DNA from 2 places in the Staphylococcus casei genome. Region 1 is predicted to be linked to the other one. Evidence: predicted binding sites of a transcription regulator. Region 1 holds the regulator's gene; the other holds the start of a gene.
What was found. Region 1 encodes CtsR, which represses protease genes until heat stress. Its sites were predicted from a motif close to ATGGTCAATAAAGGTCAAACA; they were not measured.
Positions count from the first base shown of each region.

Region 1 (16,553 bases):
ACTAAGGTTTCCAGAGGAAGGCTCGTCCGCTCTGGGTTAGTCGGGTCCTAAGCTGAGGCCGATAGGCGTAGGCGATGGATAACAGGTTGATATTCCTGTACCACCAAAATTCGTTTTGAGCGATGGGGGGACGCAGTAGGATAGGCGAAGCGTGCTGTTGGAGTGCACGTCCAAGCAACAAGACTGAGTATTAGGCAAATCCGGTACTCTTAAGGTCAAGTTGTGATGGGGAGAGGAAATTTTTTCCTCGAGTCGTTGATTTCACACTGCCAAGAAAAGCCTCTAGCTAGAATTTTGGTGCCCGTACCGCAAACCGACACAGGTAGTCAAGATGAGAATTCTAAGGTGAGCGAGCGAACTCTCGTTAAGGAACTCGGCAAAATGACCCCGTAACTTCGGGAGAAGGGGTGCTCTTTAGGGTTAACGCCCAGGAGAGCCGCAGTGAATAGGCCCAAGCGACTGTTTATCAAAAACACAGGTCTCTGCTAAACCGTAAGGTGATGTATAGGGGCTGACGCCTGCCCGGTGCTGGAAGGTTAAGAGGAGTGGTTAGCTTCGGCGAAGCTACGAATCGAAGCCCCAGTAAACGGCGGCCGTAACTATAACGGTCCTAAGGTAGCGAAATTCCTTGTCGGGTAAGTTCCGACCCGCACGAAAGGCGTAACGATTTGGGCACTGTCTCAACGAGAGACTCGGTGAAATCATAGTACCTGTGAAGATGCAGGTTACCCGCGACAGGACGGAAAGACCCCGTGGAGCTTTACTGTAGTCTGATATTGAAATTCGTCACAGCTTGTACAGGATAGGTAGGAGCCTTTGATACGTGAGCGCTAGCTTACGTGGAGGCGTTGTTGGGATACTACCCTCGCTGTGTTGGATTTCTAACCCGCACCATTTATCATGGTGGGAGACAGTGTCAGATGGGCAGTTTGACTGGGGCGGTCGCCTCCTAAAGAGTAACGGAGGCGCTCAAAGGTTTCCTCAGAATGGTTGGAAATCATTCATAGAGTGTAAAGGCATAAGGAAGCTTGACTGCGAGACTTACAAGTCGAGCAGGGTCGAAAGACGGACTTAGTGATCCGGTGGTTCCGCATGGAAGGGCCATCGCTCAACGGATAAAAGCTACCCCGGGGATAACAGGCTTATCTCCCCCAAGAGTTCACATCGACGGGGAGGTTTGGCACCTCGATGTCGGCTCATCGCATCCTGGGGCTGTAGTCGGTCCCAAGGGTTGGGCTGTTCGCCCATTAAAGCGGTACGCGAGCTGGGTTCAGAACGTCGTGAGACAGTTCGGTCCCTATCCGTCGTGGGCGTAGGAAATTTGAGAGGAGCTGTCCTTAGTACGAGAGGACCGGGATGGACATACCTCTGGTGTACCAGTTGTCGTGCCAACGGCATCGCTGGGTAGCTATGTATGGACGGGATAAGTGCTGAAAGCATCTAAGCATGAAGCCCCCCTCAAGATGAGATTTCCCAACTTCGGTTATAAGATCCCTCAAAGATGATGAGGTTAATAGGTTCGAGGTGGAAGCATAGCGATATGTGGAGCTGACGAATACTAATCGATCGAAGACTTAATCAAATATTAAACCAGTTTTGATTGGTAACTTTTAAATTTTACTTACTATCTAGTTTTGAATGTATAATTTCATACATTTCATTGTCTGGTGACAATGGCAAAGAGGTCACACCTGTTCCCATGCCGAACACAGAAGTTAAGCTCTTTAGCGCCGATGGTAGTCGGACTTACGTTCCGCGAGAGTAGGACGTTGCCAGGCAATTTGAGACCCTAAAGGGTCTCTTTTTTTATTATAAAAAGTAGTTTAATATCATTTGAGACTCTTAGGAGTCTCTTTTTATTTATAATAAAACATAAATACAACTATTTCTAATCTCAATAAATTGAGAAGTATAACTTTGGGGAATACCTGAGCTAAAGCTCATGCATAAGAACCACTAATCTCAATAAATTGAGAAGTGGTTCTAAAAAGTTAATGACTTAATGAGTTCATCAATATGAGGTTTGAGTTTGGAAAAAGGGATGCCTCCAAATCCGAGTATGAATTTTGCTGATTGTTCTGTAGGATCATATTTGGTGAATGGTGTGATTTTTAGATTGTGTTTCTCAGCATTTTTAAGGCATTGTTCTAAAGTTAGGCCGTTTGTAACTGTTAATGTAAAATGCATTCCAGCTAAGGCACCATCAATTTTTAGTTGATTTTGAAAAGGTTTAAGTTCATTTAAAATAAATTTTAATTTCTCACTATAAACATTTCTCATTTTATTCAAATGTCTCTCGAAGCTTCCTGACTCCATAAAGTTTGCAACCATTTTTTGTATATGTGCAGGAACAGTATTGCCTTCTTTGTTAGGTAATATATTATAAAGCGTTAATAAATTTTGAGGCAGTACAAGATATGCAATTCTACAACTTGGAAATAAAGATTTAGAAAAGGTACTGATATAGATAACTTTATCTTGAGTATCTAAACTTTGTAATGCAGGAATAGGTTTACCAAAGTAACGAAACTCTGAATCATAATCATCTTCTATAATATATCTATCTTTACTTTGCTGTGCCCAATTTATAAGTTGGGTACGTTTTTTTAAATTCATTACATAACCAGTAGGAAACTGATGTGATGGTGTGACATAGGCAATGTTGTTATCAAATTCATTAAAGTAATGCAGTTCAATACCCGTTTGATTTACAGGTATTTGTTGATATTTAAATTGTTTTTTATCTAAGACTTGTTTAATTGGAGGATAGCTTGGATTTTCAATATAAAACTGAGCATCATTTAGGATATCGGTTAGTAAATTAATGAGTTGTTCTGTGGATGACCCAATGATAATTTGGTCTGGATGACAAGATACACCACGACTATTAAATAAATAATGTGCAATTTCTTGTCTTAGCCCCCATTGTCCTTTAGGGTTTGTGTGCTGTAAGAGATTTAATTGATTATCTTCAAAAGCATCTCGTGCATATTTCCTAAATTGTTGCATTGGAAAGTACTCAGCGTCTATTTCTGATAAATTAAATGCAAAATCATATGTATGATTAATGTTATTTTCAAAATGATCAGGATTAGATAGATTTGAAGAGTGCATATTTCTATTAATAATAGGTAAGGTTTCTATGTCTGATACAAAATAGCCAGAACGTGGTTTAGAATATATGTAACCCTCATCTAATAGAAATTGGTAAGCATGTTCAATTGTTGTATTACTGACCGAAAGATGTTCGCTTAGCGCACGTTTTGAAGGGAATTTATCCCCAGAATGATATTGTCCTTCGATGATTTGTCTTTTTAAATTTTCATATAAATCAATATAGAGATGTTTTTTAGCCATTTTATTCTGACCCCTTAAATTATTTTGGAATTGCCCCTTTTTAAATACCAGTTTATCTTTTAAAATGAATTTAATCAACTAAGTAAAGGGGTAAAATAAATATGTCTAAAGTTACTGGATCCGAAAGAGTTAAAAGAGGAATGGCAGAAATGCAAAAGGGCGGCGTTATCATGGACGTTGTTAATGCAGAACAAGCTAAGATTGCTGAAGAAGCAGGAGCTGTTGCTGTAATGGCATTAGAACGTGTACCATCTGACATAAGAGCAGCTGGTGGCGTTGCAAGAATGGCCAATCCTAAAATCGTAGAGGAAGTTATGAATGCAGTATCTATACCTGTAATGGCTAAAGGACGTATCGGCCATATTACTGAAGCACGTGTTTTAGAATCAATGGGTGTTGACTACATTGATGAATCAGAAGTATTGACGCCTGCTGACGAAGAATACCATTTACGAAAAGATACTTTTACAGTTCCATTTGTATGTGGTTGTCGTAATTTAGGTGAAGCTGCGAGACGTATTGGTGAAGGTGCTGCGATGTTACGTACAAAAGGTGAACCAGGTACAGGTAATATTGTAGAAGCTGTGAGACATATGCGTCAAGTCAATTCAGAAGTAAGTCGTTTAACTGTTATGAATGATGATGAAATTATGACTGAGGCTAAAAATATTGGTGCTCCATATGAAGTATTAAAAGGTATAAAAGAAAATGGACGTTTACCAGTTGTTAATTTTGCTGCTGGTGGTGTAGCAACACCTCAAGATGCAGCATTAATGATGGAATTAGGAGCAGATGGCGTATTCGTAGGATCTGGTATCTTTAAATCAGAAGATCCTGAAAAATTTGCAAAAGCAATTGTACAAGCGACAACACATTATCAAGATTATGAATTAATTGGCCGTTTAGCTAAAGAACTAGGTTCTGCTATGAAAGGTTTAGATATCAATGAATTATCATTAGAAGATCGTATGCAAGAGCGTGGATGGTAATATGAAAATTGGTGTTTTAGCATTACAAGGTGCCGTTAGAGAACATATACGTCATATTGAACTGAGTGGTCATGAAGGCCTAGCAGTTAAACGTGTGGAACAATTAAATGAAATTGATGGTTTAATATTACCTGGTGGAGAATCAACGACTTTACGTCGATTGATGAATCTTTATGGCTTTAAAGAGGCATTACAACAATCTACATTACCTATGTTTGGTACCTGTGCTGGACTTATTGTAATGGCTAAGCATATTGCTGGAGAAGAAGGATATTTAGATAAACTAAATATCACCGTCGAAAGAAATTCGTTTGGTAGACAAGTAGATAGCTTCGAAAATGAACTAGATGTTAAGGGGATTGCTAAGGATATTGAAGGTGTGTTTATTAGAGCCCCACATATTGCCGAAATACATGAAGGTGTAGAATTACTTAGTACTGTTGGTGAAAAAATTGTTGCTGTGCAAGAAGGACAGTACCTAGGTGTATCATTCCATCCAGAGTTGACTGATGATTATAGAGTGACACAGTACTTTATAGATCATATTGTAAAATCAGCGCTGACTGAAACAGTATAATCAGTATGCAGAAGCACTTGAAGGTATAGTATATGTATAAGGACTATCGTTTCATATACTTCGGGGAACAATTCTAATCGTAAAAATAAACAGAGCATGTAAGGTTCATAAACCTTACATGCTCTGTTTTGTATTAAATAAAGAATCCTGCAATTGCTGCTGAAATAAATGAAACGAGTGTAGCACCGAACAATAGTTTTAAACCAAAGCGTGCAACCATATCGCCTTTTTCATTATTAAGTGATTTGATTGCCCCCGAAATAATACCGATTGAACTAAAGTTTGCAAATGAAACTACAAACACTGAAATAACACCTTTTGCGTGATCACTCATATCTTTAACAGTGCTAAGACTTTGCATGGCAACAAATTCATTTGATAATAATTTCGTTGCCATAATTGAACCTGCTTGTACCGCATCGTTCCAAGGTATACCTATTAAGAATGCGAATGGTGCAAATACAAAGCCAATAAGCGTTTGGAAATCCCAAGTAATGCTTCCTCCCGAAATGCCTGTGAAAATAGCACTTACGACACCATTAAGTAATGCGATAATAGCGATGTAACCGATCAACATTGCTCCAACAATGATTGCGACTTTAAATCCATCTAAAATATATTCGCCTAACATTTCGAAGAAAGATTGTTTCCCAGATTCACTTTCTTCAACGATTAACTTATCTTCTTTTGCTTCTACTTTATAAGGATTAATGATAGAAGCGATAATAAAACCACCAAAGAGATTTAAAGCTACTGCTGTCACGACGTAACGAGGTTCAATTAACGTGAAGTATGCACCAATAATTGAAGCTGAAACAGTAGACATAGCCGAAGCAGTTAATGTATAAAGACGTTGCCTTGGTATATGTGCTAATTCTTTTTTCAATGAAATAAATACTTCTGATTGTCCCAAAATAACTGCCGCAACAGCATTGTATGATTCTAAACGGCCCATGCCGTTAATTTTCGATATTGCTAAGCCTAATACATTGATAATCCATGGAAGAATACGTGTATATTGTAAAATACCAATTAATGCTGAAATAAAAACAATTGGTAGTAATACATTAAAGAAAAATGGTGGGTTTTTCGGATCGACAAATTCAAATCCGCCAAACACAAAATTTACACCTTCTGCTGCTTTTGCTAACAAATAATTAAATCCTTCTGAAATTCCACCAATGACAGTGATACCAAATTTTGTTTTTAGCAAAATAAAGGCAAAAACAAGCTGTATTACGAGTAAAAGTCCTACGTATTGCCAGCGAATATTTTTTCTGTCGGAACTAAAAAGAAACGCTAGGCCGAGAAATACTGCAATACCGATCAAACCTATGATAATATGCATAATTACTTCATCCCTTTTATTTTTTCTTAATACCTATAATACAACAAATTAAGGACGTCTAACATCCATAATTAAAAATTTTTAAAACATATTGGTTGAAAAAGGTCAAAGTTGGTCATATAATATAGTCAAAGAAGGTCAAAAGAGGTGATAATCATGCACAACATGTCTGACATCATAGAACAGTACATTAAGAAATTATTTGAAGACGCCAATGAAGACGTTGTAGAAATTCAGCGTGCAAATATTGCACAACGCTTTGACTGTGTGCCTTCACAATTGAATTATGTAATTAAAACACGATTTACAAATGAACATGGCTACGAAATTGAAAGTAAAAGAGGTGGCGGTGGCTATATTCGAATCACGAAAATTGAAAATAGAGACGAAACAGGTTACATTAATCACTTACTGCAACTTATAGGGCCATCAATATCTCAACAACAAGCGTACTATATTATAGATGGTTTACTGGATAAAGAATATATCAATGAAAGAGAAGCGAAGATGATTTCGGCTGTGATTGATAGAGAAACATTAAAAATGGATGTATTATCGAGAGATATTATACGGGCTAATATTTTAAAAAGATTATTGCCTGTAATAAATTATTATTAAAAAGTGAGGTGTTTAGTCGTGCTATGCGAAAATTGTCATTTAAACGAAGCAGAAGTAAAAGTAGCTGTGAAAGGACAAGAAGGCGTTAATGAAAAATGGGTCTGTCCAACATGTGCGCAAGGAGGTAACCCTTGGACACAAAATCAACATATACAGTCCCAAGACGACATTGAAGGTGCTTTTGTTGTAAAACAAATATTACAGCACTTAGCTGCTAAACATGGTATTGATTTTGATGAAATTGCTTTTAAAGAAGAAAAAAGATGTCCTACGTGCCGCATGACTTTGAAAGATATTGCGCATGTCGGTAAATTTGGATGTGCAGATTGCTATGCTACATTTAAAGATGACATTATCGATATTGTACGACGCGTGCAAGGTGGCCAAATTGAGCACATAGGTAAAACACCTCGATCTTCATATAGAAAGTTAGCTTTAAAAAAGAAAATCGAAGAAAAAACAACACATTTAAACCAACTTATTGAAGATCAAAACTTTGAAGAGGCCGCCGTTGTCCGAGACGAAATCAAAGCATTAAAAGAGGATAGCGAGGTGAGTAGTGATGAGTGAAAATAATATCAGCGCATATATGAGTGAATGGATGCGCGATAAAGATGAAAGCCCGATTGTAATGTCTTCAAGAATACGATTGGCTAGAAATTTAGAAAATCATGTTCATCCGCTCATGTTTCCGTCCGAGCAAGAAGGTTTTAGAGTAATTAACGAGGTTCAAGATGCGCTTCCAGATATGTTTATACAACGTTTAGACACTATGGATCAACAAAGTAAATATAAACTGGTTGCCAAACATCTTATCAGCCCAGAACTTATTAGACAACCTGCTTCTGCAGTGTTATTAAATGAAGATGAATCTTTAAGCCTCATGGTCAATGAAGAAGATCATATCCGTATACAAGCAATGGGCAATGATTTATCATTACAAACCTTATTTGAAAAAGCTTCTAAATTAGATGATACTTTAGATAGTGAATTGGATATTAGTTTTGATGAACATTTAGGTTATTTAACGACATGTCCAACTAATATTGGTACAGGAATGCGAGCAAGTGTGATGTTGCATTTACCTGGTTTAACGATTATGAAGCGTATGAATCGTATCGCTCAAACAATTAACCGATTTGGTTTTACAATAAGGGGTATATATGGTGAAGGATCGCAAGTTTATGGCCATATATATCAAATTTCAAATCAACTGACTTTAGGTAAAACAGAAGAAAATATTATAGAAAGTTTAACCGAAGTTGTTCAGCAAATTATTAACGAAGAAATGCAAATTCGTGAACGTTTAAATGAACATAATCATACCGAAACGTTAGATAGAGTATATCGTTCGTTAGGAATATTAAAATATAGTAGACTAATATCTATGGAGGAAGCTTCTCTGAGATTAAGTGAAGTTAAACTTGGCATTGATTTAGGCTATATTGAATTAGAAGATTTCAAATTTAATGAATTGATGATTGCGATACAATCACCATTCTTATTAGATGATGAAGATGAAAGAGTAGTAAATGAAAAAAGAGCAGATATTTTAAGAGAACATATAAATTAGGAGGTCATGCTATTATGCTATTTGGTAGACTGACAGAACGTGCGCAGCGCGTACTAGCACATGCTCAAGAAGAAGCAATTCGCTTAAATCATTCAAATATTGGAACAGAACATTTACTTTTAGGATTGATGAAAGAACCTGAAGGTATTGCAGCAAAAGTATTAGAGCAATTCGATATTACTGAAGAAAAAGTAGTAGAAGAAGTAGAAAAATTAATCGGTCACGGACAAGAGCAAATGGGTGCATTACATTACACACCTAGAGCGAAGAAAGTAATCGAATTATCCATGGATGAAGCAAGAAAATTACATCACAATTTTGTAGGTACAGAGCACATTTTACTTGGCTTAATTCGTGAAAATGAAGGCGTAGCTGCACGTGTATTTGCTAATTTAGATTTAAATATCACAAAAGCACGTGCACAAGTAGTTAAAGCTTTAGGTAGTCCTGAAATGAGTAATAAAAATGCGCAAGCAAATAAATCAAATAACACGCCAACACTAGACGGTCTTGCACGTGATTTAACTGTTATTGCAAAAGATGGCACGTTAGATCCTGTGATTGGTAGAGACAAAGAAATCACTAGAGTTATTGAAGTATTAAGCCGTCGTACTAAGAATAATCCAGTGTTAATCGGTGAACCTGGTGTAGGTAAAACGGCAATTGCTGAAGGTTTAGCTCAGGCAATTGTGAACAATGAAGTGCCTGAAACGTTAAAAGGTAAACGTGTGATGTCACTTGATATGGGGACAGTAGTAGCTGGAACTAAATATCGAGGTGAATTTGAAGAACGTCTTAAAAAAGTAATGGAAGAAATCCATCAAGCAGGAAATGTGATTCTATTTATTGATGAATTACACACATTAGTAGGTGCCGGTGGAGCTGAAGGTGCTATTGATGCATCCAATATTTTAAAACCAGCGCTTGCACGTGGAGAATTACAATGTATCGGTGCAACAACTTTAGATGAATATCGTAAGAACATTGAAAAAGACGCTGCGTTAGAACGTCGTTTCCAACCTGTTCAAGTTGCTGAACCAACAGTTGAAGATACTATTGAAATTTTAAAAGGATTGCGTGATCGTTATGAGGCACATCACCGTATTAACATTTCTGATCAAGCATTAATTTCAGCAGCAAAACTAAGTGACCGTTATATATCAGATCGTTTCTTACCTGATAAAGCTATCGATTTAATTGATGAAGCAAGTTCTAAAGTGAGATTGAAAAGTCATACAACACCGCCAAACTTGAAAGAAATCGAACAGGAAATTGAACAAGTTAAAAATGAAAAAGATGCTGCAGTACATGCACAAGAATTTGAAAATGCAGCTAACCTTCGTGACAAACAAACTAAATTAGAAAAACAATACGAAGAAGCAAATGACAAATGGAAGAACACGAAAAACGGTGAAAACACTTCTTTATCTGAAGATGATATAGGTGAAGTTATTGCAGGATGGACAGGTATACCATTAACTAAAATTAATGAAACAGAATCAGATCGTCTACTTAATTTAGAAGATACACTTCATCATAGAGTCATTGGTCAACAAGCTGCGGTAACTTCAATAAGTAAAGCAGTAAGACGTGCACGTGCTGGATTAAAAGATCCGAAACGCCCAATTGGAAGCTTTATTTTCTTAGGTCCTACAGGTGTAGGTAAGACTGAATTAGCACGTGCTTTAGCAGAATCTATGTTTGGTGAAGATGATGCAATGATTCGTGTTGACATGAGTGAATTCATGGAAAAACATGCAGTCAGTCGTTTAGTTGGTGCCCCTCCAGGCTATGTAGGCCATGATGATGGTGGACAATTAACTGAAAAAGTAAGACGTAAACCATATTCAGTAATCTTATTTGATGAAATTGAAAAAGCACATCCTGATGTCTTTAATATACTATTACAAGTATTAGATGATGGACATTTGACTGATACGAAAGGGCGTCGTGTTGATTTCCGTAATACTGTAATTATCATGACATCAAATGTTGGTGCACAAGAGTTACAAGATCAACGTTTTGCAGGATTTGGTGGTGCCTCAGAAGGCGAAGACTACGAAACAATCCGTAAAACAATGATGAAAGAATTGAAAAATGCTTTCCGCCCTGAATTCTTAAACCGTGTAGACGATATCATTGTATTCCATAAACTTTCTAAAGATGAATTGAAAGAAATTGTTACAATGATGGTTAATAAACTTACTAAACGTTTATCTGAGCAAGATATAAACATTGAGGTTTCAGAAGCGGCTAAAGAAAAGATTGCAGAAGAAGGGTACGACCCAGAATATGGTGCTAGACCATTAATTCGTGCAATTCAAAAAACAGTAGAAGATAACTTGAGTGAATTAATTTTAGATGGCAACCAAATCGAGGGCAAAGCAGTTAAGATCGATCATGATGGTAAAGAATATAAATATGACATTCAAGAAAGACAAGCACCATCAAAAGATAAAGAAATAACAGAATCATAATATTAAAATATGTGAAAAAGTGCGCTTCTCAAATGTGTGAAATTCGTTTGGGAAGCGTATTTTGTTGTGCGTATTTTAAGAATCATTATGTGGACAATGTGTATGTGATTGCGTTATTGATATGCACACTTATAAAGGGGGATATGCTATATTTCCCAGTAAATATATATAATATTGTTGGTACTATTAAGAAAAGCGTGATATTTTATTTAAATAGTTATTGTAGATAGGCATACATCAACAAAGCGCAAATATATCTCACGATAAAAACGCGTAAATTAAAAACAAAAATAATATGTTCATGATTAAAGTTTGTTTTTAATCAAAGAGAAGTATAAAATAGATTTGTTCAAAGAAAGATGGAGGTGCAATTTTGGCCAAAAAGAAAGTGATTTTCGAATGTATGGCGTGTGGTTATCAGTCACCAAAATGGATGGGAAAATGTCCAAATTGTGGTGGTTGGAATCAAATGGAAGAGGTTGTCGAGCAAAAGACAGCAAGTCCGAAGCACGGCGTACGAACTCGCGATAATGTTTCTAAAGTACAGAAGTTAAACGACATCAAACAAGAAACTACACCACGTGTTAAGAGTAAGTCAGATGAATTTAATCGCGTGTTAGGTGGCGGGATTGTAAATGGTTCATTAGTCTTGATTGGTGGGGACCCTGGTATAGGGAAATCCACATTATTATTACAAATTTGTGCAGCGTTATCACAGTCACATAATGTCTTATATATCACTGGTGAAGAATCATTAAGCCAAACGAAATTGAGGGCAGAAAGATTGGATGAGGATTCAAGTCAGTTAAATGTGTTTGCTGAAACAGATTTGGAAATTATACATGAAACCGTAAAACAATTAAAACCTGATTTACTTGTTGTCGATTCTATCCAAACGATATTTCATCCTGAAATTAGTTCAGCACCTGGTTCCGTTTCGCAAGTCAGAGAGAGCACCCAAAGCCTTATGAACATTGCTAAACAAATGAATATCGCAACATTTATTGTCGGGCATGTTACAAAAGAAGGTCAAATTGCTGGTCCCCGCCTATTAGAACACATGGTGGATACTGTTCTATATTTTGAAGGTGATGAACATCATGCCTATCGTATTTTAAGAGCGGTAAAAAACCGTTTTGGTTCTACAAATGAAATGGGTATTTTTGAAATGAAGCAAAGTGGATTAAAAGGCGTTGCAAACCCTTCTGAAATGTTTTTAGAAGAACGGTCAACTAACGTGCCAGGTTCTACAATTGTTTCTACTATGGAAGGTACGAGACCGTTATTGATAGAAGTACAAGCATTAGTCACTCCTACTACTTTTAATAATCCACGACGTATGGCTACAGGTATTGATCATAATCGTTTGAGTTTACTCATGGCTGTATTAGAAAAGAAAGAAAATTATTTACTTCAGCAACAAGATGCTTATATTAAAGTTGCTGGTGGTGTAAGATTAACCGAACCGGCAGTCGACTTAGGTATCGTTGTAGCCACAGCTTCAAGCTTTAAAGATCAAGCCGTAGATGGTTTAGATTGCTTTATCGGTGAGGTCGGCTTGACCGGAGAAGTAAGACGTGTATCACGCATTGAACAACGTGTACAAGAAGCGGCGAAATTAGGTTTTAAACGTGTCATTATTCCAGAGACAAATATAGGCGGTTGGCAATTTCCAAGTGATATTAAAGTTATAGGTGTCAAAAGTGTAAACGACGCTTTGAGATACGCTTTAGCTAAACAATAAGGCTATAATAAATTTAAGAGCTTACAGATGACTCAAGTTAAGTCTAGCTAGTTTGCTTGAGAAGGGAGAATGAAAACTTGAACATGTTAAGACTCATTGTAATCTTGTGCTATGTTATTTTAGGTGCAAGTTTAGGTGTATATTTCATCCCTGAAATCACAATTGATGCTGGTTTAGCTGACTATACACTATTAACGAACAACTATTTCAATGGTCTACTAGGGATTTTAATATTCTTTTTAATCTTTGGATGGTTTATTAAAAGAGTAACTTTAGCATTGAAAGAATTAGAACAAACAATTATGCGTCAAAGTGCTGTAGAAATTTTATTTGCTACAATTGGGCTGATTATTGGTTTGCTTATTTCTGTTATGATATCTTTCATTTTTCAAATCATCGGCAACACTGTATTAAATCACTTTGTACCCATTATTATTACAATTATTCTGGGTTATCTTGGATTCCAATTTGGCTTACGTAAGCGTGATGAAATGTTGCTATTCTTACCAGAAAATATGGCGCGCTCAATGTCTATTAATGCTAGAAATGCAGTACCTAAGATTATCGATACGAGTGCGATTATAGATGGTCGTATTTTAGATATTATTGAATGCGGATTTATTGATGGAGAGATATTGATTCCACAAGGTGTTATTAACGAATTACAATTTGTTGCAGATGCAAATGATAGTGTGAAACGTGAAAAAGGTCAGCGTGGGTTAGATATTTTAAATAAACTTTATGATACAGACCACCCTACGAGGATTATACATCCGACTAAGTCACATAGCGATATTGATGCAATGTTAATTAAGTTAGCGCAACATTATAGAGCGCACATTATTACCACAGACTTTAATCTGAATAAAGTGTGCCATGTGCAAGGGATTCAAGCACTAAATGTTAATGATTTATCTGAAGCTATTAAACCCTCAGTGCATCAAGGTGATCGTTTTAGTCTATTACTCACGAAAATGGGTAAAGAATCGGGCCAAGCGGTAGGATACTTAGATGATGGCACGATGGTAGTAGTTGATAACGCTAAGAAACATATTGGGGAGCATATTGATATTGAAGTTATCAGTTTATTACAAACTTCATCAGGAAGAATTATTTTTGCTAAAAAGCTAAACTAGATGAGTTATTAAGGTTTCAAATGAATTGATCACTATAATTTCATTTGAAACCTTTTTATTATTGAGAAAGAGTGAATTTAAGCACAGTGATATCATAATAGGCCTTAAAGTGCTACAATAGATAGCGAAATTGTATTACTATATGATGTGTTGAAGTCATAAAATGAAGTGTTAATAGATTGTATAGTAGTGCTTTAAAAAAATATAAGCTATGGTATTATTAATAGGCGACAGAATAACAACTTTATGAAGCGTTAGTACTAAATTTATTATGAATTTTCAATGTGTTGGGTTAAAAATCATTTAACGTAATAAACAAGAATATGTAATGAATTTTAAAACGCAATATGCTATTAAAATTACTAATAATATTATTAAACAGGAGTGAACATAATGAGTGATCGTGTAAGAGTTAGATATGCACCAAGTCCAACAGGCTACTTGCATATTGGTAATGCAAGAACTGCATTATTCAACTATTTATTTGCTAAACATTATGATGGGGATTTCGTAATTCGCATTGAAGATACGGATAGTAAGCGTAATTTAACAGATGGTGAGTCTTCTCAATTTGAAAATTTAAAATGGTTAGGTATTGAATGGGATGAATCTATAGATAAAGATAAAGGCTATGGCCCATACCGTCAGTCGGAACGTGCTGAAATCTATAATCCGTTAATTCAACAACTATTAGATGAAGATAAAGCTTATAAATGTTATATGACTGAAGACGAATTAGAAGAAGAACGTCAACAACAAATTGAACGTGGAGAAATGCCACGTTATGGCGGTAAACATGCACACTTAACTGAAGAAGAACGCCAACAGTTTGAAGCTGAAGGACGTCAACCTTCTATTCGTTTCCGTGTGCCTAAAGATACCACATTCTCATTTGACGACATGGTTAAAGGTGAAATTTCATTTGATTCAAATAATATTGGTGATTGGGTTATTGTTAAAAAAGATGGTATTCCAACGTATAACTTCGCAGTAGCAATTGACGATCATTATATGGAAATTTCTGATGTTATCCGTGGAGATGACCATATTTCAAATACGCCAAAACAATTGATGATTTTTGAAACATTTGGTTGGGAAGCGCCAAGATTCGCGCACATGTCACTTATTGTTAACGAAGAACGTAAGAAACTAAGTAAACGTGATGGACAAATCTTACAGTTTATCGAGCAATATCGCGATTTAGGATACTTGCCAGAAGCTTTATTTAATTTCATTACGCTATTAGGCTGGTCACCAGAGGGTGAAGATGAAATTTATTCTCAAGAAGAATTCATTAAAATCTTTGATGAAAAACGTTTATCAAAATCACCAGCGTTTTTCGACAAACAAAAATTAGCATGGGTTAACAACCAATATATGAAACAAAAAGATACTGAAACTGTGTTTGATTTAGCGTTACCACATCTTATTAAAGCAGAACTACTTCCTGAAAATCCAAGTGAAGCAGAATTAGAGTGGGGTCGTAAACTAGTTGCGTTGTATCAAAAAGAGATGAGTTATGCTGGAGAGATTGTTCCACTTTCTGAGTTATTCTTCCGTGATGAGCAAATATTAGGAGAAGATGAGCAAGAAATCATTGAAGGTGAACAAGTGCCTGAACTAATGACGCATCTGTATAGCAAACTAGAAGCGCTTGAACCATTTGAAGCGGCAGAAATTAAGAAAACAATTAAAGAAGTTCAAAAAGAAACAGGTATTAAAGGTAAGCAATTATTTATGCCAATACGTGTTGCTGTTACTGGCCAAATGCATGGACCAGAATTACCAAATACTATCGAAGTATTAGGTAAAGATAAAGTGTTGTCACGTTTGAAAAAATACGTTTAAATAAGTTCGGTATGTAACGGAAAAGTATTGGGGAGTTAATACTTGAAAAATTACAATAAACCACCTATTATTAAAACTGAAAATAGCAAAGGATTAGTAGGTAATGGATTGTGTCAAGAGAGTGTGCGGTTGCTGCGAGCACACCACTGAAATTACGGAATGCACCTTTGTATGAATATTAATTTAATAACTTTGATGAGTGAATATGAGTTGGGAAGCAATGATTAAATCATAAATATGGTTTATAGTGAGGACTTGTATATAAAATAAGAGTGGAACCGTGCAAAAGCGCCTCTAACAAGTGAGTTAGAGGTGTTTTTTTAATAGGGAGGTAGCAACCTTGTTTAAGATTTTAAAAAGAGTAAAAGATGATGTGAATATGGTGTTCGAACAAGACCCAGCCGCACGTACAACATTAGAAGTTATTACTTCATATGCGGGCATACATGCAGTTTGGAGCCACCTTGTCGCACATGAATTATACAAAAAAAAGAAATATGTTCTAGCGAGGTTGATTTCTCAAGTCACTCGCTTTTTCACTGGAATTGAAATACATCCAGGCGCTCAGATAGGTAGACGTTTATTTATTGATCATGGTATGGGCGTAGTTATTGGGGAAACATGTAGAATTGGAGATAATGTCACAATTTATCAAGGTGTCACATTAGGTGGTACGGGTAAAGAAAAAGGTAAACGTCATCCTGACATCGGCGACAATGTTTTAATCGCTGCTGGTGCCAAAGTATTAGGTAATATTAAAATTGAATCTGACGTAAACATAGGCGCTAATTCTGTAGTATTAAGTTCGGTACCAAGCTATTCTACTGTAGTTGGTATACCAGGCCATATTGTTAAACAAGATGGCAGACGCACAGGTAAAACGTTT
Region 1 covers NZ_CP125718.1:2,411,065-2,427,617, reverse strand. Annotated here, with positions in the region: rRNA gene QMO72_RS11845 (23S ribosomal RNA) at 1-1,582, shown strand, start outside; rRNA gene rrf (5S ribosomal RNA) at 1,664-1,778, shown strand; gene pdxR (MocR-like pyridoxine biosynthesis transcription factor PdxR) at 1,984-3,357, opposite strand; gene pdxS (pyridoxal 5'-phosphate synthase lyase subunit PdxS) at 3,459-4,346, shown strand; gene pdxT (pyridoxal 5'-phosphate synthase glutaminase subunit PdxT) at 4,348-4,923, shown strand; gene QMO72_RS11820 (NupC/NupG family nucleoside CNT transporter) at 5,057-6,271, opposite strand; gene QMO72_RS11815 (CtsR family transcriptional regulator) at 6,428-6,889, shown strand; gene QMO72_RS11810 (UvrB/UvrC motif-containing protein) at 6,908-7,459, shown strand; gene QMO72_RS11805 (protein arginine kinase) at 7,452-8,462, shown strand; gene QMO72_RS11800 (ATP-dependent Clp protease ATP-binding subunit) at 8,477-10,939, shown strand; gene radA (DNA repair protein RadA) at 11,313-12,683, shown strand; gene QMO72_RS11790 (PIN/TRAM domain-containing protein) at 12,761-13,819, shown strand; gene gltX (glutamate--tRNA ligase) at 14,213-15,667, shown strand; gene cysE (serine O-acetyltransferase) at 16,017-16,553, shown strand, end outside.

Region 2 (16,553 bases), 410 kb from region 1:
TGTTTTAAGCGTGGAACTGAAGCTGATGGTAATTTATTTATGGTAGGTGATGTTAAGCAATCTATCTATAAATTTAGACAAGCTGATCCAAGTTTATTTATCGATAAATATAATCGATTTACATTAGATGGTTCTGACAATGGCATGCGTATTGATTTATCTCAAAACTTCCGCTCTCGAGAAGAAGTATTAACGACGACAAACTATTTATTTAAACATATGATGGATGAATCCGTAGGAGAAATTATATATGATGATGCAGCACAACTATACTATGGTGCCGCATTCGATGATAAACCACATGATGTACAAATGAATATGTTGGTGGAAGATCCTTCATCAGATTTAAATGGATCCGAACAAGAAGCAGAATATATAGTGCGACAAGTAGAGAAGATTATGGATGAGCACGAAATATATGATATGAAAACCAATCAATACCGTAAGCCGAGCTATAAAGATATTGTCATATTAGAAAGATCGTATGGCCAGGCTAGAAAGATTCAACAAGCTTTTAAAGATCATAATATTCCATTCCATGTTAAGAGTAAGGAAGGGTATTTTGAACAAACTGAAGTCCAATTAGTCTTATCATTTTTAAGAACAATAGATAATCCTTTACAAGATATCTATTTAGTAGGATTGATGCGTTCAGTCATTTATCAATTTACGGAGGATGAATTATCAAATATTCGTGTCCTCAGTCCGAACGATGATTATTTCTACCAATCTATCCAAAACTACATAGCTCATGAAGCAGCCAATAAAAATTTAGTGGAAAAATTACAAGCATTTTTACAAGATATAGCAATGTATCAAACATATAGTCAAAGTCATCCCGTTTATCAATTGATTGATAAATTTTATAATGACCATTATGTTATCCAATATTTCAGTGGTATTATAGGTGGCAAAGGGCGTCGTGCTAATTTATATGGCTTGTTTAATAAAGCTGTGGAATTTGAAAATTCAAGTTTCCGTGGCTTATATCAATTTATACGTTTTATAGATGAATTAATGGAACGAGGAAAAGATTTTGGCGAAGAAAATATTATCGGTCCCAATGATGATGTTGTGAGAATGATGACAGTGCATAGTAGTAAAGGGCTTGAATTTCCTTTTGTAATTTATTCAGGATTATCTCGTAAATTTAGAAGAGATGATTTGTATAAATCTGTAATTCTCAATCAAACCTATGGTCTTGGCATGAATTACTATGATGTAGAAAGTAATATTTCTTATCCGTCATTGTCTTCAGTAACTTATAAAGCTATTACAGAAAAAGAAATGATTTCAGAAGAAATGCGTTTAATTTATGTAGCATTAACGCGCGCAAAAGAGCAATTGTTTTTAATTGGTCGTGTCAAAGACGAGAAAGAGCTACAGCAATTAGAGCAAGCACCAGTGTCAGATACACATTTACCCGTTAGTTACCGTATAACTGCACAAAGGCCTATTGATATGATTTATCCAATATTGGCCAAATATCAATCTACATCGTTACCTAACGAATTACGCTTTGAAAATTCAATTCACGATTTAGAAGCATCTATGATACCTTATGTCCATCTAACCACAGACTTTTATCAAGATATTGCTTCAGAAACAGTATTTGAAGAAAGTGAGCAGCGGACAATCCAAGATATTCATGCATTAAATACTGGTAATGATGCCATAAAAAAACAAATACAAACGCAGTTAACACATGAATATGCATTTCAGGTGGCAATTGATAAGCCATCAAAACAGTCTGTATCTGAACTTAAGAGACAATTAGAGACCGAACAAACTGATACCAACTATGATCGTGTCCGTCAATATCGTATTGGTTCAACAGCCTACGATAGACCGGGGTTTTTAAGTCACAGTTCAAAACGTAAAGCGAATGAAATAGGCACATTGATGCATACTGTCATGCAGCATTTACCGTTCCGAAGTGGTGGTCTGAACCAATCAGAAATAGAACAATATATTGGACGACTCATTGAGCAACATATCATTCCTGAAGATGCGAAAACGGATATACGTTATGACGATATAACGTATTTTGTTCAAAGTGAATTATATGAAACCATCGCACAAAGTGACGCAATATACCGAGAGTTACCATTTGTTGTCAATCAGTCTAAAGTAGAATCGATGAGAGAAGTAGAAGAAGATGCTTCAATAATTCAAGGTATGATTGATTTGATTTTTGTAAAAGAAGGGCAATATTATTTCGTTGATTATAAAACAGACGCTTTTAACAGAAGGAGAAATATGACAGATGAAGAAATAGGTGAACAGTTAAGGTCACGGTATAAAGTACAAATGGATTATTACCGTAATACATTAGAAACACTATTAAATGCTGACGTTAAAGGTTATTTATATTTCTTTAAATTTGGTCAACTATCTATTGATTCATAGAAGCTAAAGGGGGAGGTTGTTTTGTGCCATCACAAAAGCGGTTATTCGAATTAGATGCATTACGGGGATTGAGTTTATTTGGTATCGTGCTTATGAATATTTTAGTTTTTAGTATGCCATATGAGGAAGCATACTTACCGGATATAGTACACGGCATCAACGAAGGACTTTTACGAACGGTTACGCTTGTCGTTATCAGTTCATTTTATCCAATCTTTTCATTTTTATTTGGGTATGGATTAGCAATTATGTATGAAAACATCCAATATAGAGGCCTTCATTATTATCCGATTATATATCGAAGGTTAGCGTGCTTAATGGTTATCGGTTTAATACATGGATGTTTTATATTTTCAGGGGATATTTTATTTGGGTATGCATTTACAGGGATGGTCGCAGTGTTGTTAATTAAAAAGAAAACGAAAACATTGATTAAAACAGCGACAATATTATTTGTATTAAAAATTATCCTCATTGTCATACCATTTTCAGTATTCGCATGGAATACAGGAAGACATGATAGAAATAACTTTTCAGGTATGTCTTTGGGACAACTCATAGACGTTAAGCAAAATGGTAATTATTTTGATTTGTTAAAAATAAATGTCAATGAAACAGCGATGAGTGTCTTAGATGTTATGACAACATCGGCATACTTAGAGTTTTTACCATATATTCTGTGCGGTGTAATAGCGCAAAAATTAAATTTAATCACTGTTCTACGTAACAATACCTATCAAAAACGCGCGACTTTCTGGGGAGTGCTATGTATAGTGATGGGGTATATGTTGAAAGTGCCATTCGCGATAGATTATAGTAATCATGCCTTTCAATATATAAGTGCTATGATTGGAGGTCCGATTGTAGCAGCAGGCTATATTTTAATATTTTTACGTTTATGCCAAGTGTCAAAAGTTAGAAAAGTTGTCCACCTGTTTGAATATCCTGGAAAGTTAAGTTTAACAGTGTATTTATCACAAAGTATTATTTTTACTTTGATTTATATGGGGCTAGGTTTATATAACAAGCTAGAGCTTTATCAGTCCTATCTCATTGTACTTATTGTATATAGTTTACAAGTTTGCGTTAGTTATTATTATTTAAAAAAATTCAAACAAGGTCCGGTTGAATGGGCGTGGAGAAAAATAACGTATTTAAAGTAATTGTACGATATATGTAAAATAATTGAATTTTTAGAAAATACCATGTATTTGTTTGTTATTTGGTAGTAAATATAGTTATAATATGTATTAAGATATAGATGAGGAGCTGATATTGAATGAAATTCCTATCATTCAGACATGAAGGACAGACATCTTATGGTGTAAAAGTAAAGCGTGAAGAAGCAGCGTGGGATTTGAAAAAAGTCTTTGCTGATTTTGCTGAAGGAGAGTTTCATCCTAAAACATTATTACACGGCCTTCAACAGAATCAAGTCGTCGATTTCCAAGAACAAGTGCGTAAAGCAGTTGTTGCTGCAGAAGATAGTGGCAAAGGTGAGGATTATAAAGTACAATTTGCTGACGTTGAATTTTTACCTCCAGTTACACCAACAAATAATGTAATTGCTTTTGGACGTAATTATCAAGAACATGCAAGTGAATTAAATCATGAAGTTCAACGTTTATATGTATTTACAAAAGCGGCATCGTCATTAACTGGTGATAATAGCACGATCCCAAATCACCAAGATATTACTGATCAATTAGATTATGAAGGTGAATTAGGTATCGTCATTGGAAAATCTGGTGAAAAAATACCTAAGGGCTTGGCGTTAGATTATGTATATGGTTACACTATTATTAATGACATTACTGATCGTAAAGCGCAAAAGGCACAAGACCAAGCATTCTTATCTAAAAGTTTAACTGGTGGATGTCCAGTCGGTCCATATATTGTAACTAAAGATGAACTGCCTACACCTGAAGATGTTAATATTGTAACAAAAGTTAACAATGAAATTCGTCAAGATGGTAATACAGGTCAAATGATTCTTAAAATAGATGAATTAATAGAAGAAATATCTAAATATGTTGCGTTACATCCAGGTGATATTATTGCGACAGGTACCCCAGCAGGTGTCGGTGCAGGTATGAATCCACCTAAATTCTTACAACCTGGTGATGAAGTTAAAGTAACGATTGATAACATCGGGACTTTAACGAACTTTATTGCTGAAAAATAAATATACTTAAACGGACTAACATTTGAGATTGTTGGTCCGTTTTTGAGTGATTTAACTATGGAAATTAGGGATTTTGTATAAATGATTAATCGTAAGAAAATAGATTTTGAATTTCTTTTTGAAAAATAGCATAGTATTGAGTATGATAAAGATAGAAGCATATTATTTTTGCAATTCAAAGACTACAAAAATTTCATTTATATATGATTTATTGTAGTTAACAGTTGTATGAAGTGATAAAAAATATGTGTGGGGGTTATTTAATGTTACATATTCATATTACATCATGGGTGCTTGCAATTATTTTGTTCTTTGCTGCGTATTTTAACTTTTCAGTAAAACAAGGCGCAACACCTCACTTTAAACCAATTCATATGGTATTAAGACTTTTTATGGTATTAGTTTTAATTTCAGGATTTTGGTTATGGATTCAAGCTTTTTCTTCTGATAATGCTGGAGGGCATATGTTACTAACATTGAAAATGTTAGGTGGCGTAGCAGCTGTTGCACTTATGGAAGTTACCATTGCGAAAAGGAAGAAAAGTCAACCAAGCCATGGATTAATGTGGACAACGATTATCATCATTATTATTACGATGTGTTTGGGTATTATCTTGCCACAAGGACCCATTACAAAAATGTTTGGTTTATAAAGAAAAAGCAGTCATTCATTATGTGATTGCTTCAAGCTGTCGACAGAGTTTTTGATGTTGTTGACAGCTTTTTTGTGTATATTTTTTATAGAAATGATTCAATATGTGGTGCTAATAAACGCCATAGTTCATTACTTAATTCATCGATTGAGCATGGTTTAGATTTTTCAATCCACCAAACAATAACGCCTACTGTTGCTGAACCTAAAAACTGTGTCATTATTTCATTGTCTTTTTGCTTAATAGATTTCATGAATTTCTCTGAAAGTGTCTGTTTTAATATATTTAAATCTGATTTTTGTATCAATTTCTTCAGGAGATCATATTGCTTATCGATGGCGACAAGTATGTCCCGTATCCCCTCTTTACCGTCTTCTATTTGATACTTATAATGCTCACATTTCTCAATTGCCTCTGCCATAATAAAATCTATGGCGTGATTGAGAATGTCATATTTATCGATAAAGTTTAAATAAATCGTTCCTCTATTAATATTGGCAAATTCAGCTATATCTTTCATAGATATTTTAGTAATGTCTTTTTCCTGCATAAGTTGTATAAAGCTTTCGATAATGAGTTGGCGCGATTTTTCTTGTCTTTTATCCATAATTACTCCTTATTTCTCGACAATTTTTGGTATTTGTACATTAAACATCAAAATGTACATTTTGTTTATTGAGTTTAACGTTTTATAATGATAACTTCAAGTTAATGAACAATTGTTTATTAAAAAGAAAGGAGTATGCCAATGAATATACTTATTTATGGTGCTGGTGTGCAAGGCCAATTTTTAGCACATGCGCTAAATAAACCTGGGAATAATATAACGATATTAGCAAGAGGACAGACCTACAACAATTTAAACGATAGGGGAGTCGTATTAAACCACTATTTCCAGAAGCGAAATACAAAAGAACATTTTAGCTATATCAGTGAATTAAATGAGACTGATCATTATGATGTTATATTTGTAACAATGAAATATTCAGACGTCTATTCAGTTGCGCCTATAATAGCGAGAAATATTACCCAAAATATCATTTTTGTTGGGAATAACACCCATCCCCACAAGCTTCGTGAAACTGTTCTTAAGCAATCCAAGACATCTAAAAATGTATCTTTTGGTTTTTTGATGACTGGAGGAAATAGAAGTAACAGCACCACAACGGTTATCCGATTTAATGCTGGAGAACTAAAAGTCAGTCACCTTGAGGAACAAATACCATTTCAAAATAAGCTTTATAAAATATTCAAAGATTTACCTATAAAATTAACTTATGAACCCAATTTTGAAGATTGGCTAATGTCACATGCAGCGATGATTATACCTTTAAATACAGGCATAGCAGTAAAAAATCAGTATAAAGGAAAACAGCAACAACTGATTAACAACATCATAAAATCATATAATGAACTACACTTATTAATAGAACGAAGTAATTATAAAATTATTCCTAAAATACAAGCTATATTCTTTAAGAAATTTAAAATCATTGCATATCCAATGTTAAAATGTTTATTAAACATTAAAGTGATGAATCAAATTCAAGGATCTAATAGGGAAGTTACATCATTATATCAAGATGTTAAATTACTAAATGAACAAACAGCAGTAACAACACATCATTTAGATAAGATGGTTAAAAAAGTAGAAGAAGTAAATTGATTTAGAATCAATACTTTTATAGATAAATTAATAAAATCTTTTTCGAATTTTAAAACACAATTTGTAGATTGAAATATAATAGATGGAGAAACCATATTTATAGATGTGACTAAATTTAGAAGCAAATGTTAATCATGATACATTTGAATAGGAGCAGTATGGAACGATGTAGTATAAATATATGCTGCGTTGAGATAAGTATGTAAAACTGAAATTGCACTGGAACGTAAGAGGCGAACAATGAATTTACGAATTAAAATCGCTGATTTCTACTCAGTTTCATACTTAATAGAAATCAGCGATTGTTTTGTTGTCTTAGACATTATTTTTTATTTATTTCGAGCTTTATAACCAATCATGTTAATAATATCTTTGGGTCTACTATATGGTGGTGCATAGGCAACTTCAAATTCAGTGAGTTCATCAATCGTTAATCGATGCATCATTGCCATTGATAATACATCGATACGTTTATCGGCGCCTTTTTTTCCAACTGCTGCTGCACGTATAATACGGCGGTTGCTTTTATCGAAATAGACACGTAAATGCAAGGGAGCGTTACCCGGATAATATCCAGCGTGTTCACCTTGTTTTGTTTCAACGACTTCATAATCAAAATGCATTAATTCTTGTGGGCTGACACCAACACTTGCAAACGTATAGTCGAAAAATTTAACAATGTTTGCACCTAAATAGCCTTTGAATTTTATGGTATGATCCCCAGCAAGTTGTTCAGCGATAATGCTTGCGCCACGATGTGCACCCCATGCTAGTGGTACATGTGCTTCAAGGTCAACGTGCCGATAGTGTGCATTTATAATATCACCTAAAGCATATATATTTGGGATGTTTGTTTCGAAGCAATCATTGACAGGTATATAACCACGTGTGTCTAGTTTGATGTTAGACGTTTTGATGAAATCAGAATTCGGTTTTACACCGATACCTTCAATAATAAGATCAAAATGTTCAACTGCACCTGATTTAAAATGCACCTCATTTCCAATGACTTTCACAACTTCTTCGTTGAGTCTAAATGGAATTTGACGCTTTTGCATCTCTTCTATAATAGGCTGATTCATATCGGAATCCATCAATTTGTTGATATGAGTTGAGCGATGAATTAATGTTGGAGTAATGCCTCTTTCATATAAATTATCAAGTATCTCTAACCCAATATAGCCAGCACCAATAATAAGTGCATTACTGACTTTATGATGCTCAATAAATGATTCTATGGCATCCGTATCTTCCATATTTCTTAACGTAAATGTGATATCGCTATCCAAATTTAACGAGTTTGCACTACAACCCGGACTTAGAATTAAGGTATCATAAGTTTCTTCAAATGATTCTTTACTTTGTCTATCATATACAGTAATAGATTTACGAGTATCATTAATTGCCGTGACTTCATGATAAGGTTTGACTGTGATTTGTTTTTTGTCATGGAACATTTCAGGTGTAGCTTCTAGGATTTTATCTCGAGAATCAACAACATTACCAAGATAATAGGGGAGTGCACAATTTGCAAAACTCATATCTCTGTCTTTTTCGAAGACAATGATTTCACTTTCTTGATCTAATCTTCGTATCTGACTAGCGACGGTCGCTCCACCAGCAACAGCGCCAACGACTATGATTTTATTCATAATAAATGACCTCCTAGTAAGTGATTATCTGACTATATCCGAGATGTAATAGATGCTTCATAAGGCATACCAAGTTGGAAATAATTGTTAAGATAACGACCAATGCCGTCATCATTATTTGAATATGTAGTTTCATTAGCTACGTGTTTTAACTCATCTAATCCATTATCCATTGCGATACCGTATTTAGCATATTTAATCATTTCTAAGTCATTATCTTCATCTCCAAATGCAATAATTTGGTTATGATCAATGCCGAGGTGTGATTTAACATAATCAATGCCTCTAGCCTTGCTAATACCTTCTTTTACAATTTCAATAACTGGAAATGGTGATCCCCATCTGCGGTGCTCAATATTTTCAGCATAAAAGTGCGTGAGCATTTTTTTAACTCTAGGAATCATCACTTCTTCAGCTTCTACTAAAATGGAAGTCGGTGAAGCTGTTAATGAAGTCAATAAATCACCAGTTTCTATTTTAGGCGTTCCCATTGAAAAGCCATCGAATAATTTTTGGTCAAAGTTATTAAGAAAGACGTGATCTTTGATTTCTGCAATAATATTTGAGACACCATAATCATTTAATGACTGAATAATTTCTTTAGATAATTCTAAATCTAAAACATCATGCTTTGTTTTAAAGCTATTATCTTTAGGATGGTGAACATAGGCACCATTAAAGTTAACTACAGGCGTGTCCATATGAAGTTCATGGTAATAGATTTGACTCGCTCTATAAGGGCGTCCGGTTGCTATCATGAGCTTATGACCTTGTGATTGTAAAGTTTTTAATACTTGTTTGGTATAAGTAGGAATTACTTTTTCATCGTTTAAAAGTGTACCATCTAAATCTAAGCAAATTAAATAAGGTTTCATGCAAATCTCCTTAATGTTTAATAATTGATGTATCAATATCATAGCATTTTATTGGCGTTTTGTAAGATATTTGATATATTGTTAATATGATTAATAACGAAGAGGTGAGACAAATGGACGAAGGATTAAAAGATAGTATTTTAAATGCGCTTGAAATGGTTATAGACCCTGAGTTAGGAATTGATATTGTTAACTTAGGTTTAGTATATAATGTAGACGTTGATGATGAAGGTATTTGTAAAGTAGATATGACTTTAACTTCTATGGGTTGTCCAATGGGGCCACAAATTATGAACCAAGTTAAAATGGTCTTGGCAGAAATACCTGAGATTTCAGATACAGAAATAAATATCGTTTGGAGCCCGCCATGGGACAAAGATATGATGTCTCGCTATGCTAAAATTGCGTTAGGTATCGGTTAAACGATAAATAGAAATGATTAAGAGAACTAGCCACATGAGGACCGTATCAAAATGCGGAACTCATGAGGTTAGTTCTTTTTTAATTTTAAAACTCAAGAACTTCCTTTAATAAATAATATAAGTCCGAACCATTAAAAAAGTAAAAATTTGTATCGTACAAATCATTAAAATAATTGCATTTATATTACAAAAGTATTACAATCGGCTAGTAAAATGAAAGTAGATTTACGCTGTAGATAAAGCGTTATTTTAAAATTTTTGGATGGAAGTATGATAAAAATGAGTAATGATTCAAGTAAGCGTTGCGATAAAACACGTGATACACGCTATATGCCTGGCTTGGATGGATTAAGAGCAATTGCTGTTATAGGCATCATTATCTATCATTTAAATAGGCAGTGGCTTACGGGTGGCTTCTTAGGTGTAGATACATTTTTTGTTATTTCAGGCTATTTAATTACCAGCTTATTATTAAAAGAGTATGAAGAAACAGGCATCATTAATTTGAAAAACTTTTGGTTACGGCGTGTTAAGCGACTCATACCTGCAGTTATCGTCTTAGTTTGTATGGTGGTGTTAGCTACGCTCATTTTAAAACCAGATCAAATTGTAGGTATCAAACATGATGCATTCGCTGCAGTGCTTTACGCATCTAATTGGTGGTATATTGCTTCAGATGTAAATTATTTTGAACAGTTTGCGTTTATGCCACTTAAACACTTATGGTCATTAGCAATTGAAGAACAGTTCTACATATGCTTTCCAATTGTATTAATCACATTATTACTAACTGTTCGGAAATATCGTAATGTGACATTAATTTTTTGGATCATTTCATTAGTATCTTTGTTTGTAATGATTATGATTTCGCAACCGCATACGGGTCATTCACGTGTTTATTTTGGAACCGATACAAGACTGCAAACAATGCTCTTAGGTGTAATGTTTGCATTCTTATGGCCTCCATTTAAATTAAAGAAAAACCCAAATATTGCTATAAGACATGTCGTTGATACGGTTGGGGTATTAAGTATTATTTGTCTATTAAGCCTATTTATTTTGGTCGATGATAATAGTGATTGGATATATAATGGCGGATTTTATTTGATTTCAGCAATGACACTGTTTGTAATTAGTAGTGCAGTACATCCAACAGGATACTTTGCTCGGATACTTGGTAATCCAGTATTCGTATATATTGGCAAACGGTCATATAGTTTATATTTATGGCATTTTCCGGTGATAAGTTTTTTACATAGTTACTTTGTAGACGGGCAAATCCCTATTTATGTGTATATTATTGATGTGGGAGTAACCATCATTTTTGCAGAATTATCTTATCGCTATATCGAAACGCCGTTTAGAAAATATAGTTTCCGTGTTTTCACATTAAACCGTTTTAGAAAAATCCCATTCTTACGAACAGTGGCTTTAATCATTATTCTAATTCCATCATTGCTTATTTTTGCGGGGGCATTTGATCATTTAGGTAAAGATACTACAGCTAATAAGAAAATGTCTTATCATACTACAGGCAATCATAAGTTCAAAGAAAAGTCTAAAACTGTTTCTCTCAAAGAAAAATCAAAAGAAAAGCAAGCCAAAGTACATAAAAATAGTAAAGTATATTCAGACTTGAAACCTTTACTTATTGGGGATTCTGTAATGGTAGATATTGGAGAAGCTTTTACTAAACATGTGCCTAATGCCATTATTGATGGTCAAGTTGGACGTAATTTGTATGAAGCTACGCCACTCGTTGAACAAAATTATAAAAAATATGCTAATAAAAATGAGCAAGTAGTTCTAGAGCTAGGGACAAATGGTGATTTTTCAAAAGAGCAATTGAACGAACTGATAAGTAAATTTGGAGATGCCAAAATTTATTTAGTAAACACGCGCGTTCCGAGAAATTATGAAACGCATGTAAATAGTTTGATGGCTGATGCTGCTAAAAACCACTCAAATGTAACGTTAGTAGATTGGCATAAACGTTCAGAAGGCCATTCTGAATATTTCGCGCCGGATGGTATTCATTTAGAATATTCAGGCGTTCAAGCTTTAACTGACGAAATATTAAAACAGATGGTTCCTAAGAAAAGTAAATAATAAATTTTATTTATCGTGCCTAAACGAAATGAAAAATAATATGATAGAAAGCCCATTTCAACATAACGTTGGAGTGGGCTTTTATTCATTTTTTACAATAATTAAAATATCGGAAATATGTAATGAAATATAAGTGTAAATTGATGGTTTAAACACGTTAATAAAGGGGCAAAACATTGATGTATACTGCTTGAAATTTTAGTGTTTTATTTGAAAAAAATACAAGCTTTTGTGTTGATTATCTAAATAAAAAGGACTATAATAAACTTAAGGTCAAAGAAAGTCAAAGTCAAACTTGCTTTCCATTGATCAAACACTAAATGGTGAGGTGAATCATTTTGGATATTAATCAAATGACCTATGCAGTTCAAGGCGCTATACAAAAAGCTGTTGAATTAGCAAAAGAAAATGAAAATCAAAACATTGAAATTGAAGCTGTACTTATGGCAGCACTTGAAGAAAATGATAGTTTATTTAAAAGTGTTCTAGAACGTGCCAATATTGAAACAGAAGCACTGATAAATGCATATAAAGAAAAATTAAAACAATACCCATCTGTGCAAGGCGATAACGTACAGTACGGACAGTATATTAGTCAAAAAACGAATGAACTGTTTAATAAAGCTGAAAGTTATATGAAATCTTATGAAGATGAATATGTTTCTATGGAGCATATTATTCTTGCTGCAATGGACATAGACGAAACGACACAACAATTTGTCGCCAATAAAAAAGAAGTGATAACTGAGATTATAAAAAAAATAAGAGGGGGAAATCACGTGACATCACAAAATCCAGAAGCAAATTACGAAGCATTAGAAAAATATGGACGTGACTTAGTTGAAGAAGTACGTCAAGGCAATATGGATCCGGTTATAGGACGAGACGAAGAAATACGTAATGCTATTAGAATTTTAAGTAGAAAAACGAAAAACAATCCTGTACTTATAGGTGAACCTGGTGTAGGTAAGACTGCTATCGTTGAAGGATTAGCGCAACGTATTGTACGTAAAGACGTACCAGACGCTCTATTAGATAAGACGATTTTTGAATTAGATTTAAGTGCTTTAGTTGCCGGAGCAAAATACCGTGGTGAATTTGAAGAACGCTTAAAAGCAGTGCTTAAAGAAGTTAAAGATTCAGAAGGTAGAATTCTTCTATTTATTGATGAGATTCACATGCTTGTAGGTGCAGGTAAAACAGAAGGTGCCATGGATGCAGGTAACATGTTGAAACCAATGCTTGCACGCGGTGAATTGCATTGTATTGGTGCTACAACATTAAATGAATATAGAGAATATATTGAAAAGGATTCAGCGTTAGAACGTCGTTTCCAAAAAGTAAACGTTGCTGAGCCAGATGTAGAAAATACAATTTCTATATTACGTGGATTAAAAGAACGTTATGAAGTTTATCATGGTGTACGTATTCAAGACAGAGCTATAGTAGCAGCCGCAGAATTATCAGATCGTTATATTACTGATCGCTTCTTACCAGATAAAGCAATCGATTTAGTCGATCAAGCTTGCGCAACGATACGTACAGAAATGGGATCTAACCCAACAGAACTAGACCAAGTTAATAGACGTGTCATGCAATTAGAAATTGAAGAATCTGCATTGAAAAATGAATCTGATAACGCAAGTAAACAACGATTGCAAGAACTACAAGAAGAATTATCTAATGAAAAAGAAAAACAAAATGCAATACAATCACGCGTAGAAGAAGAAAAAGGAAAAATTGCTAAATTACAAGAAAAACGTTCAGAATTAGATGAAAGTAGAAAAGCTTTAGAAGAAGCTGAAACGAATTATAATTTAGAAAGAGCAGCTGAGTTACAACATGGTAAAATTCCAGCATTGGAGAAAGAATTACGTGAATTGGAAGAAGCATTCCAAGATGAGCAAAGTGGAGACACTGACCGTATTATTCGAGAAATTGTAACTGATGAAGAAATTGGAGATATCGTAAGCTCATGGACAGGTATTCCAGTATCCAAATTAGTTGAAACGGAAAGAGAAAAACTATTAAATCTGGCAGATATTTTACACAAACGTGTTGTTGGCCAAGATAAGGCTGTTGATTTAGTCTCAGATGCGGTTGTAAGAGCGCGTGCAGGGATTAAAGATCCTAACAGACCAATTGGTAGCTTCTTATTCTTAGGACCTACAGGTGTCGGTAAGACAGAATTGGCTAAATCCTTAGCATCTACGTTATTTGATTCAGAAAAACACATGATTCGTATTGATATGAGTGAGTACATGGAAAAACACTCTGTCTCTCGTTTAATTGGCGCACCTCCAGGTTATGTAGGTCATGATGAAGGTGGACAATTAACAGAAGCAGTTCGTCGTAACCCATATTCAGTTATATTGTTAGATGAAATTGAAAAAGCACATTCAGATGTATTTAACGTACTCTTACAAATACTTGAAGAAGGTCGTCTCACAGATTCTAAAGGACGAGAAGTCGATTTTAAAAATACAATTATTATTATGACTAGTAATATTGGTTCACAAATTTTATTAGAAAATGTTAAAGATACAGGTGTTATCACAGAATCTACTGAAAAATCTGTAATGACAAGTTTGAATCAATATTTCAAACCAGAAATTATTAACCGTATGGACGATATTGTGCTCTTTAAACCATTAACAATCAACGATATGAGTTTAATCGTTGATAAAATATTGACACAATTAAATATTAGACTTATGGAACAGCGTATTTCTATAGAAGTTTCTGATGAGGCAAAAGCATGGCTAGGAAAAGAAGCATACGAACCTCAATTTGGTGCACGTCCTTTAAAACGTTTTGTACAGAGACAAATTGAAACACCATTAGCGCGTAAAATGATTAGAGAGAATTTACCAGAAGGTACATCCATTCATATAGATTTATCAGATGACGGCTTGACGTTTAAAGATATCAAACCCGAAACGTTATAAAGATAATTAATATATATAAATTACAAAGTAGAACAGCCCCCGTATCAGTAGTCATACTTTTTACGGGGGCTGTTTTATAATAATGTGTTAAATAAAAAACTGCCACAAAGTAATGAAACTTTGTCGACAGTTTAAAATATGTCTAATGTTGTTTAGAATCATTGGACGTTGGCTTAATAACCATATCAAATAACACTACAATAATTGTAAATATAACTGCTACAACAAGAGGTGTGATTAGGTTAAGTGGCCCGCCACCCTCTAAACTATTTAATACAAAATTAATCATTTCTAATAAGACAATAGACCAAAATAGAACTATGAGGTATTTCATTATGTAATGCCTCCAATATAATAAATATATCTCTATTATAAATAAGAAAACGCTATTTGTATAGTAAGAAAAGTATTAAAGCATATTTTTGCGTTATAGCTAAATATGCTTTAAATTATAATAAAATATGCAATTATACACACATATTAGAGGTAGTTCTTGTATTTGAAATGTGTATTATGTTAAATTAATACCTGGTAATAAAAATTAAATTAAGAAGGTGTTCGACCATGGACGTGGGTATTAAAGGTTTTGGTGCATATGCACCTGAAAATATAGTAGACAATGCCTATTTTGAAACATTTTTAGAAACAACAGATGAATGGATTTCTCAAATGACTGGTATTAAAGAAAGAAGATGGGCTAGTGAAGAGCAAGAAACATCTGATTTAGCATATGAAGCAAGCATAAGAGCAATAGCAGATGCTGGAATTGAAGCCTCTGATATTGATATGATATTAGTTGCGACTTCTACAGGTGATTTTCCTTTTCCAACAGTAGCTAATATCCTTCAAGATAGATTAGGCGTTGGTAAAGTTGCATCTTTAGATCAACTCGCTGCGTGTAGTGGTTTTATGTATTCGATGATTAATGCTAAACAATTTGTACAATCTGGTGATTATAAGAATGTACTTGTTGTAGGTGTAGATAAATTATCTAAAATTACTGATTTTACCGATCGTTCCACTGCAATTTTATTCGGTGATGGTGCAGGCGCTGCTGTTATCGGAGAAGTATCAGAAGGACGTGGTATTCTGAGCTATGAATTAGGTTCTGATGGCTCAGGTGGTAAACATTTATATTTAAATCCAGAAAATGGCAAAATATTTATGAACGGTCGTGAAGTATTTAAATTTGCAGTTAGGATTATGGGCGAAGCATCGAATAATGCAGTAGCTAAAGCAAATTTAAAACCAGAAGATGTTGATATGTTTGTGCCTCATCAAGCAAATATTAGAATTATGGAATCGGCGAGAGAACGCTTAGGTATACCGAGAGAAAAGATGAGTGTTTCAGTTGATAAATATGGTAATACCTCTGCTGCTTCAATTCCATTAAGTATTGCGCAAGAACTGGAAAATGGCAAAATTAAAGACGATGACGTTTTAGTGTTAGTAGGTTTTGGCGGCGGTCTGACTTGGGGCGCTGTTACATTGAGATGGGGAAAATAGGAGGATAAACTATGAGCAAAGAACAACGTGTTGTAATAACAGGCGTCGGCGCATTATCACCTCTAGGTAACGATGCAAAGACGACGTGGGATAATGCATTAAAGGGCGTAAATGGTATTGATGAAATT
Region 2 covers NZ_CP125718.1:2,002,357-2,018,909, reverse strand. Annotated here, with positions in the region: gene addA (helicase-exonuclease AddAB subunit AddA) at 1-2,409, shown strand, start outside; gene QMO72_RS09715 (DUF418 domain-containing protein) at 2,433-3,572, shown strand; gene QMO72_RS09710 (fumarylacetoacetate hydrolase family protein) at 3,689-4,594, shown strand; gene QMO72_RS09705 (YisL family protein) at 4,858-5,247, shown strand; gene QMO72_RS09700 (TetR/AcrR family transcriptional regulator) at 5,333-5,854, opposite strand; gene QMO72_RS09695 (ketopantoate reductase family protein) at 5,996-6,913, shown strand; gene QMO72_RS09690 (CoA-disulfide reductase) at 7,243-8,565, opposite strand; gene QMO72_RS09685 (Cof-type HAD-IIB family hydrolase) at 8,598-9,440, opposite strand; gene QMO72_RS09680 (metal-sulfur cluster assembly factor) at 9,554-9,862, shown strand; gene QMO72_RS09675 (acyltransferase family protein) at 10,142-11,971, shown strand; gene clpB (ATP-dependent chaperone ClpB) at 12,310-14,919, shown strand; gene QMO72_RS09665 (YjzD family protein) at 15,062-15,253, opposite strand; gene QMO72_RS09660 (beta-ketoacyl-ACP synthase III) at 15,484-16,425, shown strand; gene fabF (beta-ketoacyl-ACP synthase II) at 16,437-16,553, shown strand, end outside.
Region 2: a site for CtsR is predicted at 12,241-12,261, ahead of clpB (ATP-dependent chaperone ClpB). Genes of this name have one in related genera too.